3 regions of the Alteromonas sp. B31-7 genome follow, and region 3 is predicted to be linked to each of the others. Evidence: predicted binding sites of a transcription regulator. Region 3 holds the regulator's gene; each other region holds the start of a gene.
What was found. The regulator MetJ, encoded in region 3, represses methionine synthesis genes. The targets are predictions, from matches to a motif close to TAGACGTCTAGACGTCTA.
Positions count from the first base shown of each region.

Region 1: a site for MetJ is predicted at 3,032-3,049, ahead of metK (methionine adenosyltransferase). Genes of this name have one in related genera too.
Region 2: a site for MetJ is predicted at 2,358-2,375, ahead of thrA (bifunctional aspartate kinase/homoserine dehydrogenase I). Genes of this name have one in related genera too.

Region 1 is NZ_CP065233.1:3,700,057-3,707,356, forward strand. It holds gene epd (erythrose-4-phosphate dehydrogenase) at 1-703, opposite strand, end outside; gene tkt (transketolase) at 723-2,714, opposite strand; gene metK (methionine adenosyltransferase) at 3,120-4,265, shown strand; gene IUA53_RS16150 (CYTH domain-containing protein) at 4,280-4,786, opposite strand; gene IUA53_RS16155 (hypothetical protein) at 5,126-5,629, shown strand; gene IUA53_RS16160 (3'-5' exonuclease) at 5,654-6,151, opposite strand; gene IUA53_RS16165 (iron-containing alcohol dehydrogenase) at 6,386-7,300, opposite strand, start outside.
Region 2 is NZ_CP065233.1:1,077,824-1,085,123, forward strand. It holds gene IUA53_RS04540 (S-(hydroxymethyl)glutathione dehydrogenase/class III alcohol dehydrogenase) at 2-1,150, opposite strand; gene IUA53_RS04545 (LysR family transcriptional regulator) at 1,398-2,270, shown strand; gene thrA (bifunctional aspartate kinase/homoserine dehydrogenase I) at 2,570-5,035, shown strand; gene thrB (homoserine kinase) at 5,052-6,029, shown strand; gene thrC (threonine synthase) at 6,047-7,300, shown strand, end outside.
Region 3 is NZ_CP065233.1:516,050-523,349, reverse strand. It holds gene hslV (ATP-dependent protease subunit HslV) at 1-177, opposite strand, end outside; gene IUA53_RS02275 (SPOR domain-containing protein) at 354-932, opposite strand; gene priA (primosomal protein N') at 1,061-3,250, opposite strand; gene rpmE (50S ribosomal protein L31) at 3,550-3,762, shown strand; gene IUA53_RS02260 (hypothetical protein) at 3,844-4,158, opposite strand; gene IUA53_RS02255 (malic enzyme-like NAD(P)-binding protein) at 4,541-5,776, shown strand; gene metJ (met regulon transcriptional regulator MetJ) at 5,857-6,183, opposite strand; gene metF (methylenetetrahydrofolate reductase) at 6,335-7,228, shown strand.

The DNA.
Region 1 (7,300 bases), 1.4 Mb from region 3:
GCACAGCGATTGCTTCAAACTTCCCTGCAAACTTAGGCAGAATACGCTCTATACCTGCCGCTAAGCGCGTATCAACGGGAATAATTGACTGGCTTGCTGCGCGGGTTCTGCGCAAATCTTCATGGTAAGCATCAATCACTTGTTGGTCGTGCATAGACGCGTGAATAGTCGTAATTGTTCCACTTTCTACGCCAAAAGCCGCATCAAGCGCTTGGATGACAGGCACAATACAATTCGTGGTACAGGATCCGTTAGAGACCAACTTTTGTTCACTGGTTAACGTATCTTCATTGGTACCAAAAATAACGGTATTGTCTAAATCTGTGGTACCTGGTGAAGAAAAAAGCACCTTGCCTGCCCCAGCATTGATATGCGCCAGGCCTGAGGTTCTATCATCGAATTTACCGGTGCACTCTAGCACAATATCCACGCCTAAGGCTTGCCACGGCAGGTGATTAATGTCAGGTTCGGCTAACAGCTGGGTAGGGCTCCCCGCCACCTTGAGGGTATTATTTTCTAAGGCCACATCAAAACGGAACCGCCCGTGGGCGGTATCGTATTTAAGCAAATGTGCGATGCCTTCGGGCTTAGCAATGTCGTTGATGGCCACAACGTTAAACTCGTTATTGCGTCCACTTTCATAAAGTGCACGCAACACGTTGCGACCAATACGACCAAACCCATTTATGGCAATATTTACCATAGGCTTATTTATTTACCTCTTATAGAGACAGTGCCGCCTCTACTACCGCGTCAGTAGTAATGTTGAAGTGCTTAAACAACTCGCCAGCAGGCGCAGATTCACCGAAGGTGTCCATACCGACAATCGCGCCATTAAAGCCAACGTATTTGTACCAGCTGTCTTTAGATAAGGCTTCAACTGCAACGCGCTTAACCACACTTGATGGCAATACGCTTTCGCGGTATTCCGCTGACTGACGATCAAATACATCAGTAGATGGCATAGACACAACGCGAACTGCTTTACCTTGTTCAGTCAGCTTATCTGCGGCTTCCACTGCCAACTGTACTTCTGAGCCTGTACCAATCAGAATTAACTCTGGCGTACCGTCGCAATCTTTCAGTACGTAACCGCCTTTTGCAATATCGGCTACCTGTTCAGGCGTTCTGTCTTGCTGCGCCAAACCTTGGCGAGTAAAAATCAGCGTGGTTGGGCCATCAGTGCGTTCGATAGCCGACTTCCACGATACCGCAGACTCTACTTGGTCACATGGACGCCAGTTGTCTAGGTTTGGCGTTGCACGTAGTGCAACCACTTGCTCTACCGGCTGGTGAGTAGGGCCATCTTCACCCAATCCAATTGAGTCGTGGGTGTAGACAAAAATAGCTGGCTGCTTCATAAGCGCTGCCATGCGTACCGCGTTACGCGCATATTCCATAAACATAAGGAAGGTTGCGCCATAAGCTTTAAAGCCACCGTGAAGGGTAATACCGTTCATCATGGCAGACATACCAAACTCACGCACACCGTAGTAAATGTAGTTACCTGATGCGTCGTTTGCTTCAACCCCTTTGCTGCCATCCCAAATGGTCAAGTTTGAACCTGCTAGGTCGGCAGAACCACCTAGAAGCTCAGGAAGCAGTGGGCCGAAAGCATTTAGCGCGTTTTGCGACGCTTTACGTGATGCAATGTTTTGTGGATTAGCTTGAAGCTCGGCAATAATGGCATCAGCTTTTTCGCTGAAATCAGCCGGTAGCTCACCATTTACCCGGCGCTTAAACTCAGCAGCAAGCTCTGGGTAAGCCGCTTCATAGGCTGCGAAAGCCTCATTCCACGCGCTTTCGGCTTTAGCGCCCTTCGCTTTACCATCCCAGCCAGCATAAATGTCGTCAGGAATTTCAAAGGTGCCATGACTCCAGCCCAGTTTTTCACGCGTAGCAACAATTTCATCGTCGCCCAATGGTGCACCGTGGCAAGACTCTGTACCTTCTTTATTTGGCGAACCAAAACCAATGGTAGTTCTACAGCAAATAAGGGTCGGTTGAGCGGTATTTGCTTGGCCTTTTTCAATAGCTGCTTTCACTTGCTCAGCATCGTGACCATCAACACCTTCAATCACTTCCCAGCCGTAGCTCTTGAAGCGCGCAGGCGTATCGTCGGTAAACCAACCTTCTACTTCACCGTCGATGGAAATGCCATTGTCATCCCAAAACGCAATCAGTTTGCCCAAACCTAGCGTGCCTGCTAGTGAACAGGTTTCGTGTGAGATACCTTCCATCAAGCAACCGTCACCTAAAAAGGCGTAAGTATGATGATCAACAATGTCGTGACCGTCACGGTTAAACTGTGCAGCTAGCACTTTTTCAGCTAGCGCCATTCCCACTGCATTGCTAATGCCCTGACCTAACGGCCCTGTGGTGGTTTCTACACCAGGCGCATAACCGTATTCTGGGTGACCTGGCGTTTTAGAGTGAAGTTGACGGAAATTCTTCAACTCTTCAATAGGCAATTCATAGCCAGAAAGGTGAAGCAATGAGTACAACAACATAGAGCCGTGGCCGTTAGAAAGCACGAAGCGATCGCGGTTTGCCCATGAGGGGTTGGCAGGGTTGTGTGCTAGGAAATCTCCCCACAATACCTGTGCAATATCGGCCATCCCCATTGGGGCGCCCGGGTGACCAGATTTAGCTTGTTGAACAGCATCCATGCTTAATGCACGGATAGCATTGGCGAGTTCACGACGAGAGGGCATGTTGTCTCCTGATTTTATTTGTATCTTTCGTATTCAAGTGAGCGTGGAGGTAAGGCTTTTGCTCAACTTCTTTATACGCTTGAATGTGGCGTTATTCTTACCTATGCCACCTTACAGTTCAATGGGTTTTCATTGCCAATAACGAAAGTCATAGTAAAAAATGGTCTATAGCGTGACCTATACGTATTCGATAAACAATAAAAATAACCATCTTTATTTCTTCCTTAAACTTCGCGTCTTGTATTGTCGTTCGGTTCAGGCCCTGTATAACCCTATAAATGATCGGGTAATGTCAACTATACGTGACGAAAGACTTTTAGACGTCTAGAAGTAAAGACTGGTATTTATAACTTGTTTTAGTACAATATACGACTATTTTGATAATTTAACGCTTACGGAGCATTTATGGCCACGCATTTATTCACATCCGAGTCAGTGTCTGAAGGACATCCGGACAAAATTGCTGATCAGATTTCAGATGCCGTTCTTGACGCAATTCTAGAGCAAGATCCTCGCGCTCGGGTGGCCTGCGAAACGTATGTAAAAACCGGTATGGTTTTAGTCGGTGGTGAAGTCACTACCTCAGCGTGGGTAGACATTGAAGAGCTAACCCGTAAAACAGTAAAAGAAATTGGCTACACGCACTCTGACATGGGCTTTGATGCCGACTCATGTGCGGTACTGAATGCTATTGGCAAACAGTCACCTGACATTAACCAAGGTGTTGATCGCGCAAGCCTCGAAGAACAGGGCGCCGGTGATCAGGGTTTAATGTTCGGATACGCCAGTGACGAAACTGACGTATTAATGCCAGCGCCGATTACGTACTCTCACCGTCTTGTGCAAAAGCAAGCTGAAGTGCGTAAATCAGGAAAACTTGACTGGCTGCGTCCCGACGCGAAAAGCCAAATTACCTTTAAATATGAGAACCACAAGCCAGTAGGCATTGATGCCGTTGTACTTTCAACCCAGCATTGTGATTCTGTGAGCACGGAAACGGTTCGCGAAGCGGTAATGGAAGAAATCATCAAGCCTGTACTACCAAGCGAGTGGATTGACGCCAGCACCCGCTTCCACATCAACCCCACTGGCCGCTTCGTTATTGGCGGCCCCATGGGCGATTGTGGTTTAACCGGTCGTAAAATCATTGTAGATACCTACGGCGGTATGGCCCGTCATGGTGGTGGTGCATTCTCAGGTAAAGATCCCTCAAAAGTTGACCGCAGTGCAGCCTACGCAGGCCGTTACGTAGCGAAGAACATTGTTGCAGCAGGTTTGGCTAAGCGCTGTGAAATTCAAGTGTCTTATGCCATTGGTGTGGCAGAGCCAACGTCTATCAGTATCGATACCTTCGGCACAGGTGTGGTTGATGAGAAAACACTAGTTGCCCTTGTACGTGAACACTTTGACCTGCGCCCTTACGGCCTTATTCAAATGCTAGATTTAGAGCGCCCTATTTATCGCCCCACAGCGGCATACGGCCACTTTGGTCGCGATGAATTCCCATGGGAAGCTACAGATAAAGCAGACGCGCTACGCGCGTCTGTATAAGTCCGAATATAGATTTACGCAATGACTTGCTGCCCGCTGGAAATGACCATGTCGGGCAGCCCATATCTCGCCAAAGCCACGTTTTGAAATTCCTTTCGATGGGTCACCTCTAAGTCAGCAAAATCTGGCGGCAAGAATTGTCGGCTACTGATTTCACTGTCAAATTCAACCTCAACCAGCTTTAGCGGGGCAAGGTTGCCAACAAAAATATCAACGACCAATTGATCGCCAAAAAAATCTATTCGATAACGCTTCTTCTCCACCCTCATATTTTGAGTTAATGGCCAGAGGTCATTAAATTGCGCTGCGTTTAATTCTATTCGTGTGTCTCGACGTTTAAGCCCCATGCCCTGTTTCACAGTCATAGTGTAATGGCCACCTTCATCACGAATTCGAATGTGTTTATCCCGTTCGGTCGCTAAATACCCTTGGCGAATAACCACCGACTTCCGGGTATCTAGCAATCCCTCTGGAACATAAGAAACCACAAATTTGCGTTCAAACTCCCATTCCGTTTGCATTTCTCATCTCCTGACACTCACTAACGTAAAACTCCCCTTTACTGCATTGGGATAATCGCATCATCGTTGCTCGATAACTTTAAAAGTGACAACACACAATCACTTCTCTCATTTAAAATTAGTTCAGTATGGAAAAATCTATCAAGTTTATTTTCATACTTTTCAAATCGGACTACACTTAAAGTGGGTATATAGCGGTTACCAAGCATTTTTACACCTCACAAATCATATTGTTAGCAGAGAAACTCAGTGAGGATGACTCCCTTACTATTTTTTTGCGAAAGCAAAATGACGCCTTCGCGCAACTCGGCTTATGAACACATTTAGGGAACCGTTACCATGCACACAAAACACACAGGCGTAGCATTTATTGCTTTATGCGCCATAGTTGTTTGTTCATTGCCGGTTTATGCAGCCTCGATGACCTCGGATTACCGTGTGGCGGGCTATAGGGAAATGGGTTATGGTCCCATTGTTTTTAAAAGTAAAAAGTTATCAGGGTGGCAACTTCAAAGTCGATTTAATTATCAATCTAGCCCGTATTATGCTGCTCCGTGGATTGAAAACGCAGTGTTACCGGTAAGTGTCACTAGTGTGCGTGCCAGCCACGCTTTTTCTTTCGTACTGCCACAACGGATTTACGCTTCGTATGATCGTGCCGACGCCACCATGAGGTCGTCAACTAACTGGCAATACCTTCCAGCGAATATGGGCACCTTTACGCGATTAGGTTGGCTGCTGGGTGACCCAGAAACATTGAACATGGCCATTGAATATGAACATAGAAAAGTAGGAAGCAGCGAAAATAATGCACTTTCTCTTGGTGTACACTACTGGTTCTAGCGCTGTTGAGTATAGTGGCTTTATTTAGGCTATTTGCTTCGTTTTCACAAATGTCTTTTGAATAATAAGTGCATCAGTACTGGCTCGATGGCGAGAGTCCTTTGTATGATCTTCAATATCAGACTTAACTTGGTGCCAATACTCCATCTGCGTTTCATTCAATACGTAATCTAAAGCGCGACAAGTAAAGCTCATTTCCACGCCAGATGCTGCGTACAATTTGATAAGCCAGGGGTTATCTACCACCCACCCATCACTATATACCTGTGTATTGCTAAGAAAATGATTGAGCTCATGACACACACGAATAGGACTTAAACCATGGTTGTTTAGCATTTCGCGGGTTATGCCATGCAAGGCTTCGGCTTCTTCATCCCAATGCACCCAGTGATCGAAAGGCCTGATTAATTTGCACCACTTTGCACCATCATGGCGCACAACACCAATTTCAATGGGGTAACTCTTGGCCCCAAACCCGCTAGCTTCCACATCTATAATGGAAGGAGGATACGTATTTCGCAAGCTAGCTCCCGTTGCCGCCCGCACAACGGGCTACCGCTTTACTTAATCGCAGCATCACTGCGTATTTACTGTCTTTTTATACGGAGACGGGGAAATTAGTGTCTTCGACAACCCCAAACCGGCACCGTATTACTATGTCGTCTCTGTGACTTAATTTAGACTAATAGTAAAATCGTGCCAGTTTGCGTGTCAGTTTTATTAAACCTTAATTTACCTTATTTAAAGGTATGAGACTTACTTGGCCACCGCCAGAGAAAGTATCTCTTTGCTGACTTCAGGCGTAATCGCTTGATGCTCACCCAACGCCACCATTTTATGCTTTTCAAGTTGCGCAATAATGGCGTCGATTGCCGATTGCTGATCGCCCTCGTGTTCGGTTAGCGTAGTGGCCACCGATAAGCTTTGGTAAAAAGACTCAATGGAATCGATGGTTTTTTCAGCAATATCGTCCGATGGTGCTAGGCCAAATACGTTTTTACCCATTTGCGCTAATTTGTCTTTCTTCGTATCAATTTGAACACGAAGCAGTGAAGGCTGAACGATGGCCAGTGATCGCGCATGATCCACACCATATAAGGCCGTTAACTCATGACCAATCATGTGGGTTGCCCAATCGTGCACAACGCCAGAGCCAATTAGCCCGTTTAATGCTTGGTTTGCTGACCACATTAAGTTGGCGCGCCACGCGTCATCTGGATTATCTACCTCTTTACCCAGCGCAATAAGCGTTTTAAGTAAGGTTTCTGCGTAGCCATCTTGTACGGGCGCATTTTGTGGATAGGTGAGGTACTGCTCACATACGTGCACAAACGCATCAACCAAGCCGTTGACCACTTGGCGCTGAGGCAAGCTTTTGATAACGTCAGGGTCTAGTACAGCAAACTTCGGATACACCAAAGGCGACATAAAGGGCAGTTTTTGCTTCGTGGCTTTCTTGCTGATAACCGAGCCACCGTTAGACTCAGAACCCGTCGCCGGTAGGGTTAATATAGCGCCAATAGGCAACGCGTCATCTACAGTATGGGCACCGGTAAGAATGTCCCAACCTTCACCTTCGTATTTCGCACTCGCGGCGACGTATTTAGCACCATCGATAACACTCCCGCCACCTACGGCAAGAATAAAGTCGATGCTCGATGCTTTGACTTG
Region 2 (7,300 bases), 560 kb from region 3:
GCTATTTATTCATATGTACCACTGAACGAATGCTTTCACCTTTGTGCATTAAATCAAAGGCATCATTGATTTCAGCTAAGCCCATGGTATGTGTGATGAACTCTTGTAATCCGAACTCACCGTCTAGATAACGTTCAACAATGCCAGGTAGTTCAGAGCGTCCTTTTACTCCGCCAAAAGCAGAGCCACGCCATACACGACCGGTGACAAGTTGAAATGGACGGGTAGAAATCTCTTGCCCAGCGCCAGCGACGCCAATGATGACAGATTCGCCCCATCCTTTGTGGCAGCACTCTAGTGCAGAACGCATAACGTTAACGTTGCCAATACACTCAAAAGAGTAGTCAACACCGCCCTCTGTCATTTCAACAATCACTTCTTGAATAGGCTTGTCATAGTTTTTGGGGTTAACTAAATCTGTCGCACCTAATTGAGAGGCCAGTTCAAACTTGCTTTCATTAATATCAATACCAATGATTCGCGACGCGCCCGCCATTCTTGCACCTATGATGGCTGACAAGCCGATGCCGCCAAGGCCGAAAATAGCCACCGTGTCACCTTCTTGCACTTTCGCTGTGTTTAGCACTGCGCCCATACCGGTAGTGACACCACAACCTAGCAAGCATACTTCTTCAAGTGGGGCAGATTTGTTCACTTTTGCCAACGAAATCTCAGGCAATACGGTGTACTCGGAAAACGTAGAGCAGCCCATGTAGTGATAGATGGGTTCACCGTCTTTTGAGAAGCGGCTGGTGCCATCTGGCATGAGGCCTTTGCCTTGCGTTTCACGTACTGCTTGGCATAAATTGGTTTTGCCCGACGTACAAAACTTACATTCCCCACATTCCGCAGTGTATAACGGAATGACGTGGTCGCCGACTTCAACCGAAGTAACCCCTTCGCCAACCATTTCTACAATGCCGCCACCTTCGTGGCCGAGTACAGCAGGAAATACCCCTTCAGGATCTTCGCCAGATAAAGTGAATGCATCGGTATGACACACACCAGTGGCAATGATTCTAACTAATACTTCACCTTTCTTAGGCAGCTCTACATCCAGCTCTTCCATTTTTAATGGTTCGCCTGGACCCCATGCGACTGCGGCTTTCGATTTAATATGTGTTTGACCATCTTTGAGTGCTAGTGACATTACGTACTCCTACATTCGTCTTGTATCGTTGCCTTCCCAATGAGGGAAGGGGGAGATAAATCTTAGGGCTTAAGTATAGAAGTAGAGGTCTATTTGATAAATACAATACAGGTAATTCATTATTACATATTTGAAATAATAGGCTAGTATACGGGTATGACCCTTAACCTTAATATCGTCGCCGCTTAAGTTAGCCTATTCAGCAGTGTCAAAAGCAAAGACGATGAGCATAAAAAAGAGATTCAGCATGGTTTGGGAAGGAATAATAGAATTCACCACGGTGGCTGATTTAAACAGTTTTACTTCTGCGGCGATTAAACTCGACACGTCTGTGGCGCAAGTCAGCAGAAAAGTCGCGAGTTTAGAAAAGCAATTAGGCGTAAAGCTTTTTAATCGTTCTACTCGCAATGTGTCGCTCACTGAAGCGGGGAGAGTGTATTACGCCCAATGTGCTCCTGCACTTGCTGCGCTCCAGGACGCTGAGCTAATGGTGACGGAGTTACAACGCGTGCCCAGTGGTTTGATTAAAATGACGGTGCCAGTGGCGTTCGGAGAAGCATTCGTTGCGCCCCTGCTTAATCGCTTTTTGAAGCAATACACGGATATTTCAATTGAGTGTAAATTTTCTAACGACACCGTGGACATTATTGAGCAAGGGCTGGATTTGGCGATTCGAATTGGCCGCCTCGAAGATTCTTCCTTAGTGGCGAAAAAATTAGCCACACGCCAGCTGTTTGTATGCGCCAGTGAAGACTACCTTCGTAAACACGGTGAACCTAAAGTGTTGGACGATTTAAAAGCCCATGCATGTTTGGTGGGCTCCCACTCCTATTGGCGATTTCATTGGAAAGGGGAGTCTCGTGTGCATAAAATCCAAGGGAGAATTAAATATAATAGTGGTAACGCCCTTCGTCACGCCGCCTTAGAAGGGTTGGGATTGGTGCAACTGCCTGGCTTTTACGTGCGCAACGATCTTGAAAAACGCAAGCTCATCGAAGTGCTGGCAGATCATAGAGACGAAAAAGAGGCCGTATGGGCACTTTTTCCTTCTAATCGTCATATGGCACCTAAAGTTCGCGTGCTGGTGGATTACTTGGGGCAACACCTCGAAGACGGATAAGTCAGCTAATATCGCTTAATTCGAAACGAGTTTCAGGAAATATTTCACTTTGTGCAATACAGTATGGTGAAAACTGCGGTTGACAGATAGACGTCTATACGGCAAATTGTCGTTATGAAAAAGATTCTTCTTATGGGCACCACCAGCATTATGATTACCACCTTAAATAGGGCGGTCGCTGGCTAGTGCAAGTAAGCAAAAGACAACGAAAGCCCGCCCTTACAGAGAGCGGGCTTTTTTTTACTCACGCCAACCTAGTTTAAGAAAGAGAGCTTTGGCGTAAATAATAGGAGCAGCACATGAAAGTCTTAAAGTTTGGGGGTTCTTCACTTGCCGACGCACCGCGCTATTTGCGCGTGACGGACATTAGCACGGCCACCCACCAAACCGACGGTGCTGCGGTTGTACTCTCTGCCCCTAAAGGGGTAACGAATGCACTATCGCTTTTGTGTGAGCAAGCAGCCGCAGGTGAGGATTTCCAACCCCTTTTTGAAAAGCTCACCAGCACCGTTACCGGTATTGCAAGCGCCTTGAACGAAACGCTTACGGGGTTTGAATATGCAAACGTTATCGACTTTATCGACACCCATTTAGGGGTGTTAAAGCAACACCTTGAGGGTATTAAGCTGTTAGGTGTTGCACCCGATAATGTGTCGGCAGGCATATTAAGTATTGGTGAGTACATTTCTGTCACGTTATTTAGTGCAATATTGTCTGCCAAGGATATTAAAAATCGCATTATTGACCCTGTATCTTATATTTTGGCTGAGGGCGATTATCTAGACAGCATCGCCGATGTTTCTCTCAGCAAGGCCAGATTTACTGATGTGCCTAACGATGGTAGTGAGCTGCTCATTATGCCCGGTTTCGTCGCGGCCAATGAAGACGGCGAGAAAGTCACGTTAGGCAGAAACGGCTCAGACTACTCAGCTGCAATATTAGCCGCCTGTATAGACGCCAGCTGTTGTGAGATTTGGACAGATGTTGACGGTGTTTATAACGCCGATCCTAATCAAGTAGAAGGCGCAGTACTGCTTGACAAGCTAACCTATCAAGAAGCCATGGAGCTATCTTATTTTGGTGCGAAAGTGCTGCATCCAAAAACCATTGGCCCCATTGCGCAACATCATATTCCTTGTTTGATCCGCAATACATTGAACCCGGCTGCACCCGGTACGCTTATCAGTAATGAGAAAAGTGAAAAGTGGACATCGGTTAAAGGCATTTCACAACTTGATGATGTCACCATGTTCAATGTAGCAGGCCCAGGTCTTAAAGGTATGGTGGGAATGGCAAGCCGTGTATTTGAAGTGATGTCAAATGCCAATATTTCTATCAGCTTAATTACCCAGTCGTCATCTGAGTATTCCATCAGTTTCTGTATTCAAAGTAAAGACGCGCCAAAAGCGCTCCAGTTACTGGAAGATGCCTTTGCGTTGGAACTTCAGAACCAATTGCTTGATCCCATTGAAATACGACAAGATCTCGCGATTGTTACCCTTGTGGGTGATGGTATGCGTCAAACCAAAGGACTTGCTGCTAAATTTTTTAACTCCCTTGCTCAAGCGCGGGTTAACAACGTGGCTATCGCGCAGGGGTCATCAGAGCGTTCAATTTCAACCGTGATTGAAAGTAAGCGTGCGAAAAAAGCGGTGAAGGTGATTCATCAGAATTTTTTCTCCGACCGCCATACCATTGACGTGTTTCTCGTAGGGTGTGGCAATGTAGGTACCGAGCTATTAAGCCAAATTTCTAAACAGCAACCTGCGTTATTAAAGCGTAATATTCAGTTGCGGGTGTACGGTATTGCCAACAGCCGTAAATTGCTGCTTAACAGCCAAGGCATAGACCTCTCACAAGATTGGCAGCCTGCACTTGCTGCCGCGAGCGAGGGCCTCTCTATTGAACGTCTGCAACAGTTTGCCAATGACAACAGTTTGATTAACCCCGTTATCGTTGATTGTACAAGCCATGAAGCCATCGCCGAGCAGTACGTGGCTATGATGGAAAACGGTTTTCATGTGGTCACGCCGAACAAAAAGGCGAACACCAGCTCTATGGCGTATTACCGTAAGCTGAGAAATACGGCCTTATCGACTAATCGCCAGTACCTTTATGAAACCACTGTAGGGGCTGGACTACCGGTAATCGATAACCTACAAAAGCTGTTTAGTGCAGGTGATGTGTTGCACCGTTTTGAAGGGATCCTTTCTGGTAGCCTTTCTTACGTATTTGGCAAGCTAGACGAAGGCATGACGTTGTCTGAAGCCACGGCTACAGCCAAAGAAAATGGCTTTACAGAGCCTGACCCAAGAGACGATCTGAGCGGCATGGATGTTGCCCGTAAGCTACTTATCATGGCGCGAGAAGCAGACCTATCTCTTGAGCTTTCCGATATTGAAATTGAATCGGTGTTACCGGAGGGGTTCGCTGAAGACTGCTCTATTGATGAGTTTATGCAGCAGCTTCCAGCCTTAGACGACGGTTTCAAAGAACGAGTAGAAAGCGCAAAAGCAGAAGGCAAAGTACTGCGTTACATTGGCAGCATTGAAGGCGATAAATGCAAAGTGACCATTCAAGCTGTGCCTGCGAGTAACCCACTTTCACAAGTCAAAGACGGTGAAAACGCGTTGGCGATAAACAGTGATTACTATAACCCTATTCCTTACGTCATTCGCGGTTATGGAGCGGGTGGCACAGTGACAGCGGCAGGCGTGTTTGCAGATATTTTACGCACCATGCCGTGGAAGCAAATGGCGCATTAGTAAAGAGGCATATGAAATGAAAGCATTACGTGCATATGCACCCGCATCTATCGGCAATGTCAGTTTAGGGTTTGACGTATTAGGCGCAGCACTTGCGCCTGTGGATGGCAGCCAATTAGGCGACGTGGTGGATATTACCGCTGCCGAGTCATTTTCGTTAACCACCGTTGGCACATTTGCTCACAAGCTACCCGCAGGGGCAGACAATAACATTGTGACTAAGTGTTACCACTTCTTTTGCCAAGCGATGGAAAAACACGGTAAAGCGACCACACCGGTGGCGCTAACCTTACATAAAAACTTGCCTATCGGCAGTGGCTTGGGCTCGAGTGCAAGTTCTATAGTGGCCGCTTTTGCCGCACTAAATGGTTATTTTGATTGCCCTTTCGATGAAGACACGCTTCTGCACATGATGGGGGAGCTGGAAGGACAAATTAGCGGCAGTATTCACTACGACAATGTTGCACCTTGTTATCAAGGTGGCATGACCTTAATGACGGGTGCCCAAGAGCCTGTAACGCTGTCTTTGCCCCTTAATCCAACGTGGTATTATGCAATTTGTTATTCTGGTATTAGCGTTTCAACAGCCGCAGCGCGGGATATTTTGCCTAAGCAGATAGAAATGAGCACCGCGTTAACCTTTGGCCGACAGCTAGGGGTATTTGTTCATGCGTTGCATGCAGGAGAGTTTGACCTGGCTGCGTCGGTAATGAAAGACGTTATAGCTGAACCTTATCGTAAATCACTGTTACCGGGATTTGACGATGCAAGAGCATTTAGTGAGCGAGAAGGTGCCCTTGCGTTTGGCATATCTGGGTCTGGGCCCACGGTTTTTGCCGTGTGCAGTAGTGAACAACAAGCGCAGCGCATCGCCCGCTATTTAGATGAAAATTATATTCAAAATGAAGACGGTTTCAGCCGTGTGTGTCAAATTCCTCAAGCAGGAACAGTGGTAAGCCCACTGAACGAAAACGACACCGCACCGGCACTTTGATAAAAAGGTAATAATTCGTGGAATTGGTAAACTTAAAAGATTCACAGGACACAGCATCTTTCGCCGAGGCGGTAAAGCGCGGTTTAGGTAAGCAACAGGGGCTGTATTTTCCAACAAATATCCCTACTCTTGATGACATTGATGGCCTTCTGGAAATGCCATTTGTTGAGAGAAGCATAAAGGTGTTACGTGCACTGATTGGCGATGAACTCAACAACGGCGAGTTAGAAGAAATAGTGACTCAAGCTTTTGCCTTTGGCGCTCCCGTTGCGCAAGTGACCGACAACGTGTATACCCTTGAATTGTTCCATGGTCCTACGCTGGCATTCAAAGATTTTGGTGGCCGCTTTATGGCGCAAACCCTATCGAGAATAAGCGAAGGTAAGCCTATTACCATATTAACCGCAACCTCTGGTGATACCGGTGCGGCTGTGGCTCACGCCTTTCATGGTATCGATAATATTAATGTTGTTATTCTATTCCCGAAAGGCAAAATCAGTGCCCTGCAAGAAAAGTTGTTTACCACCTTAGGTGGCAATATACATACTGTTGCCGTGGAATCTGACTTTGATGCCTGTCAGGCGTTGGTGAAAACGGCATTTGACGATGTTGACGTAAGAGAAGGGCTGCACCTGAATTCTGCCAACTCTATTAATATTAGTCGTTTACTTGCGCAAGTGTGCTATTACTTCGAAGCCATGGCGCAGTTGCCAAAAGACAAACGCGACCAGCTAGTGGTATCAGTACCTAGTGGAAACTTTGGTAACTTAACAGCGGGTATGATTGCTAAGGCTATGGGCCTTCCTATTAAGCGTTTTATTGCTGCAACTAACTTAAATGATACCGTGCCGCGTTACCTTAAAACGGGCGAGTGGGCGCCGAAGCAAACTGTGGCAACCATGTCCAACGCAATGGATGTTAGCCAACCTAACAACTGGCCGCGAATTGAAGCGCTAGTAGAGCAAGGTTACATTGACAAAGCTTGCCTAAAAGGTGAAATGGTCGATGAGGAATATACGCAGTTAGCCATGCGTCAACTATCACAACTGGGTTATACCAGTGAGCCTCACGCAGCCATTGCCTACAGAGCCGTGAGTCATGATTTAGAAGAAGGTGAAATTGGCTTGTTCTTAGGAACGGCGCACCCGGCTAAGTTCCGTGAGACGGTGGAAAATGTACTGGGTACGCCCATAAGCCTTCCTCAAGAGCTTGCCGATGTCGCCGGAGAAGATAGCTTAGCGATAGATTTACCGTCTTCCTACGAGGCATTA
Region 3 (7,300 bases):
CTCAAAAAGCGTAAAGGCGTCAGCTGTACCACCCGCAAAGCCCGCTAATATTTTATCGTGGTATAAGCGACGCACTTTTCGGGCGTTACCTTTCATCACTGTATTACCCAGTGACACCTGGCCATCACCAGCCATCACTACTTGATTTCCACGTCGTACAGATACAATCGTTGTCACGTTTATTCCCCGTTTCTCTGGGTGCGCCAGCCTAGAAAAGATTCAAATTGGCTAACACATATAAATCCAATAATTCATAAGTGGGGGATGGCTGGGTAATTTCAAGGGGGAAAGACACGAGGATTAAACCCAGGCTTGTGGCCGAATGCGGTCACAAGCCTTGGCAGTAAGAAGGGTTATAAATTCCAGTACCAGATTTGACAGGTCGCAATATTGACTTTGCGTAAGCTGTGTTTGGCTTTTTCAGCGTCGCGTTTTGACTCGTATGGCCCCAAGATAACGCGGAACCAATCACCGTTACTACCACTACTGTGTCGAATGAGTGCTTCAAGCCCTTGAAACGCAATTTTCGCTTTCATTTCTTCCGCCTGTGCTCGTGTTCTAAATGACGCGCATTGCATTAAATAGCGTCTGTCCGATTTTTCTTGTGCTTCCACGTCAACTTCAACTTCATACCCTGGCAAAGTACGAATATATTCCCATTCTTCTTCTGGCAGTTCAGGTAAGGCTTCTTCGGTTGGCGCAACGGGACGCGCTATTTCTGTATCAACTTCAGTGCTAGCGTTGTCTTTAATTGACCATAAGAACACGCCAAACCCTATAAGCAGCACCACCACAATAACGAGGCGTACGATAGGAAACGAGGCGACAGCACCTTGTTTAGATTGTTTAACCTGCTTGCGCTGGTTATTTTTATTGTTGGGTTTCTTCTTTTGTGGCGGTCGGCCACGAGAGACATAATCGCGTTGAGCCATGGGTGGCAGATTTCCTACTTCTTATGGTTTTATCGTTATCGTAAAAGGGTGATGCACGCAACACGGCCAGGCTAAGGGTTACGTGTGTACCTTTGCACACGAAGTTTATCGCAAACACCACTTGGGTGCTAACTGAAATCGGTAGGATCAATATCCACCGACCAACGCACTTTAGCCGCATCAGGTAGTGCCTGCATATAAGGCAGTGCCACCCGTAAGCCATGATGAAGCGGGCCGCGCTTTTCATTACTACACACTAACATAAACCGGTAACGCCCTTGTCGCTTTTCCATTAAACAAGGAAATGGGCCCGCCACACTGGGGCTGGTAGACCCTGACGGCATGAGAATGTGCTTACATTGCTGTAAAAAACGAAAGACTAACGCGCTGTCTGTGGCTTCCGCACGAATGACAATTTGACTAATATAAGGCGGCAAACCTGCTGCCTTTCTTTCCATTAATGCATGGCGAGCAAAGTGGGCATAGCCATTGTTGACCAAATCTTGCAACAACGGATGATGAGGGTTGTGGGTTTGTAACCACATTTCTCCGGGTTTACTGGCTCTTCCCGCTCGCCCCGCTAACTGGGTAACCAATTGCGCTAACTTTTCTGCGGCTCTAAAATCAGCACTGAACAAGGCCCCGTCACAATCGAGAACCACCACCAGTGTCACGTGAGGAAAATGGTGGCCTTTCGATAAAATTTGAGTGCCAACGAGTAACTGGTATTCACGATTATTAATAGCATCCAGGGTGGTGTGTAATTTGTCTTTCCCCCTTATGGTATCGCTGTCTATTCGCACTTGTTTGGCGTCGGGGAAAAGCGTTTCAAGGCCCTTTTCTACTTGCTCTGTGCCGGTGCCTGCTGTGACTAATTCAGTACTGTGACACGCTTCACAATGACGTGGAATGGCTCTGGTTGCTGCACAGTGGTGACATTGCAATCGATTTTGCGATTTATGCACCGTATAGGGTTTATCACAACGCTTACAGGTAACGGTTTCCCCGCAGTGATGGCATAACATGGCAGGCGCATAACCTCGACGATTAACAAAAACCAGAATTTGGTTTCCTGCATTAACGTGTTGGCGCATCAGTGTCAGCATGCCTTCGGTAATGCCATAATGCACAGGTTGGTCTCGGGCATCGAGTAAATGTTGTTGCGTACGTTGAGCGCCACCCGCGCGTTGGGTGAGTTGCAGGTGAGTATAACGGCCAGAAAGGGCATTATTGAGGGTTTCCAGTGCAGGTGTGGCACTTCCCAGCAGTAAGGGAATGTTTTCTTCTTTCGCCCTGACGGCGGCTAAATCTCGAGCGTGATACCGTAATCCATCTTGCTGTTTAAAAGACTCATCATGCTCTTCGTCGACAATAATCATGCCCAAGGCTTTAAACGGTGTAAAAATAGCTGAGCGGGTGCCAATAATAATACCTAGCTCACCGGCTTTCGCCCGCTGCCAAACTAACAACCTTGCCGAATCTGTGAGTTGAGAATGAAGTACCCCCACGGCAATGGAAAAACGTTTTTCAAAACGCGCCACCGTTTGTGGTGTCAGCCCAATTTCGGGCACCAAAATAAGCACTTGCTGCTTTGCGGCCAATAAGGGCGCAATAGCCTGTAAATACACTTCGGTTTTGCCACTGCCTGTGACACCTTCCAGTAAGCTGATCACAAAACGATGGTGTTGTTGGTTTAGTGCAGCAATAGCTACCGCTTGTTCCTTGTCAGGTACCGGTGTCGCACTTACCTTTAAATGAGACACATAATCAAAGGGTGTAAACGAAGGCATTACCTCTTTCATTTCCACCAACCCTTTTTCGATTAGGGCTTTTACCCCAGTGGGCGAAAACGCTTTTCTCGCTTCTGTGGCTATCATGGGTGATTTTTTCAGCGCGTCTAAACAGGCAAGTTGTTTTGGTGCCCGCTGCAACTTCGCCTGTTCACACATGTACCCGTCTTCTGTTGCAAAGAGGTAAGCCTGTTTGGATGGCTGCGCCGATTCGCCTTTGCGCAGCAACACGGGCAGCATGGCATGCAGCACTTCGCCCGGGGCATGATGATAATATTGCCAAAGCCACTGCGCCATTTTCATCAGTACACCATCAATCACCGGCGTGTCGTCTATGACCTTCTCGATGGGCTTAATTTTGTTAATATTCTCTACGTCGGCCTCGTTTTGCTGTGCTACCACTACGCCAATTAACGACCGCGGCCCAAAGGGAACAGCCACTCGAACACCACTAGGCAATGCAACCGCGTGTTGATAGGTGAACAATTGGCGAATGGGCACAGGTACCGCGACCTGAATAAATACCATGAAGATTAAGCCTTACTAATGTGAATACAGAGAAGTAACCCTGTGTATGATCTGGTATTTCTGGAGAATGTCAAACGTACTAGCTTGTCATGTCGCATGTTAGCTTCTGTTGCTATCCATAGGCTAATTGCCTACTGAATAAACAAAAATAGCTTGATTGCGCAGCCCTCTTCCTTTAATATGCGCCGCTCTTTTTACGGCTGCCTGCACTTATGCGGTCGGTCATTTGAATATTAAGTTACGTATGGTGTGCAACTTCGGGTTGTATAGCGATACGGCCTTTTACGTGAGGTAATCCCATGAAACAAGGTATCCACCCAGAATACACTGAAATTAAAGCGTCTTGCTCTTGTGGTAACGTGATGAACATCCGTTCTACACTTGGTAAAGACATCAACCTAGACGTTTGTTCTTCTTGCCACCCTTTCTACACTGGTAAGCAGCGTAACGTTGACACAGGTGGTCGTGTTGATCGCTTTAAGAAGCGTTTTGGTGCATTGGGCAAAAAGTAAGCCTGATACCCTTTTCGCAAAAAAGCGCCTTTATGGCGCTTTTTTTATACATTAAATATACTATTTAAAAAAGACGTGCGATTAATGCATACTCCCTTTTTGTAAATGCTTTGCCCAATTGCCGCCACTTCGTTCATTGCACGCTTGTTCACTTTCAAATCGAAAACTTTTGGCTTCCCCTTTTACGGCTTCGCAGGCGAATTCCGCAGCTTCTACAAATGCGCTGTACCAACCATTGGAAAGTGCCCTTGCTTTATGTGCCTCGGTTTCAAACACCGCAACAATCTCAGGTCGACGCCAATGCCCTATATGGGTTAACCACACAAACCCTTCCTGCTTTTGCTTTGCCCATTCACACACATCGGTTAACTGTTCTACCAATCGTTCTTCAGACATCACTTTCTCCTTAACACCGCCAGCACATAAATACTGTTTTACAGAAAAATAGAAAAAACGTATAACTTACAAAAACATCATAAATAATGTGAATAACTACTATTCGACAAGGTGACTGGTCTTAGGCGTCGTCCTCCCCTACATTGAGTTATGTAAAAAGCTGATCAGATATGTACCACTTAATGGCGTGTGATACAGTTGCCGCGTGAGAATACGTCAGCAAATTTGCATGCTATCTGGTTCTCATTTAGGCAATTTTTTTTGTTTCTAACAAATATAAACCATAGCAAAAACTGGGCAATGACAAAGATAAAAATAACCCCCTTTATCGCTATCTGGTAAACACGTTGCAATAACCCTACATCTAAGGATACGTTTACTCATGTCAGATTTTAGACAACGCGCACTCGATTATCACGCAAAGCCTACACCAGGAAAAATTCGTGTCGAGCTTTCGAAGCCGGCGGATGGCGTAGATGACTTAGCTCTTGCCTACAGCCCTGGCGTAGCCGAGCCGGTGAGAGAAATTGCCGAAGACCCCGACAACGCTTATAAATACACAGCTAAAGGCAATATGGTGGCGGTCATCAGTAACGGTACTGCCATTTTAGGATTGGGCAACTTAGGCCCTCTGGCGTCAAAACCCGTGATGGAAGGTAAGGCGCTCCTGTTCAAACGCTTTGCAGGCTTAGATGCTATCGACATTGAAGTAAAACACCGCACCACTGAAGAGTTCATCAACACGGTGGCCAATATTGCAGATACCTTTGGTGGCATTAATTTAGAAGACATTAAAGCACCTGAGTGCTTTGAGATTGAGCAAGAATTGATAAAGCGCTGTAAAATTCCGGTGTTTCACGACGACCAGCACGGCACGGCTATTGTAACGGCTGCGGGAATGTTAAATGCGCTGGAAATTCAGGGCAAAAATATCGAAAGTGCCAAAATAGTCTGTATGGGTGCAGGGGCTGCAGCCGTTGCTTGTATGGAATTACTGATTAAATGTGGGGCGCAGCGTGAGCGCATTTATATGCTCGATCGCAAAGGTGTTATTCATACTCGCCGGGAAGATTTAACCGAACACAAAAAGCTGTTTGCCAACAATACGGATAAACGCACGTTAGAAGACGTAATGGCAGGCGCAGATATCTTTGTTGGGGTATCCGGCCCTGACGTACTTCCACCAGAAGCATTGGCACTGATGGCGGAAAACCCCGTGGTGTTTGCGTGCTCTAACCCTGACCCTGAAATTAAGCCAGAACTCGCCCATGAAGTTAGGCAAGATCTTATTATGGCAACGGGACGCTCTGATTACCCTAATCAAGTGAATAACGTGTTGTGTTTTCCCTTTATTTTTCGCGGTGCATTAGATGTACGTGCGAGCGCGATAAACGACGAAATGAAAGTTGCTGCGGTAGAAGCGTTGCGCAGTATTACAAAAGAGCCGGTTCCTGAAGAAGTGCTTAAAGCCAGCAATAGTGAAAGTTTGGCGTTCGGAAAAGAGTACATTATTCCTAAACCTATGGATCCACGCTTATGTGAACGTATCGCCGGCGCTGTCGCCCAAGCGGCGATTGATTCTGGTGTGGCCAGAATACCGGGTACCTCTACGGACTAACATGCTGTCGAGTTAATCACTAATCCCAACCCATCTAACCCATACGGTTAGATGGGGCCCTCTACTAGGCTTATTAACGGCTAAGATTCTTTTTCATTTTCTACACTGGGGTCTATCCCCATTTCTTCCATAATACGGCGCGCCTCTGCCGGAATACGATTCGGGTTGTCTTTTTTCAAGTCGTCATCATTGGGCAATGGCTGACCTGTAAATGCGTGTAGAAAAGCTTCACACAACAATTCTGAATTAGTCGCATGTCGAAGGTTATTAATTTGGCGACGTGTGCGTTCATCCGTTAGCGCTTTAAGCACATTAATTGGAATAGACACAGTGACTTTCTTTACTTGTTCACTTTTTTTGCCATGCTCTGCGTAGGGGTGAATATAGTTACCGTTCCACTCTGCCATTATACTAACTCAGTCCACTTTTATTTTATGTTATGAACCGAAATTCTAAACAAGTTCACGAAAAGGTCAATTGAGCAGTGTAAACCTCTTGACGTCTAGACATATATTCATTAGTTTAGACGTCTAAACGTCTATCAGAGAGTAATAAGTCATGGTTTCTTACGCACAAGGTGTGGATGCACTAAATCAGTCCCTTTCGGAACTGCGCGATATTGATGTGTCATTCGAGTTTTTTCCGCCAAAATCTGAAAAGATGGAGCAAACCTTGTGGAAGTCAGTAGAACGCTTGGCGCCACTAAAACCAAGTTATATGTCGGTAACTTACGGTGCGAACAGCGGTGAACGTGATCGTACCCACGACGTAGTAAAGCGCATTCAACAACAAACTGGCGTTGCCGCCGTACCTCATCTCACGTGTGTGGATGCCAGTCGCGATGAACTTAAGCAAATTGCAAAAGACTATTGGGATTCCGGTATTCGCCGAATTGTGGCGTTACGTGGCGATCTTCCTCCTGGTGTTCAAAAAACTGAAATGTACGCTTCTGATTTAGTGGCCTTGCTTAAAGACGTGGCCGACTTTGATATTTCCGTGGCTGCTTATCCTGAAAAACACCCTGAAGCCCCTAACGCCCAGTTTGACTTACTCAACCTCAAGCGCAAAGCAGAAGCCGGTGCCAGCGAAGCCATTACGCAGTTTTTCTTCGATACCAGTGTATTTTTACGCTTCAGAGATCGCGCCGCTGCAGCCGGAATAGATTTAGACCTCGTGCCGGGCATCCTACCCGTAACCAACTATCAAACTTTGGTGAAATTTGCGGGCTTTACCAATGTTCACGTGCCAGGCTTTTTACACAAAATGTTCGATGGTCTTGATGATGATGACCAAGCCACACGTAACCTAATTGGCGCAAACATCGCCATGGATCAGGTTAAGGTATTAGCCAAAGAAGGCGTGAAACACTTCCATTTTTACACCCTTAACAGAAGTGAATTAAGCTACGCCATTTGTCATATGTTGGGTGTACGCGGCAACGGGACAAAATAGATTTAAACGTTTTATACATGAAACCCTTTGCTAGTCATGGGGCACGCGTTATACCATTTACCTTGTTTTATG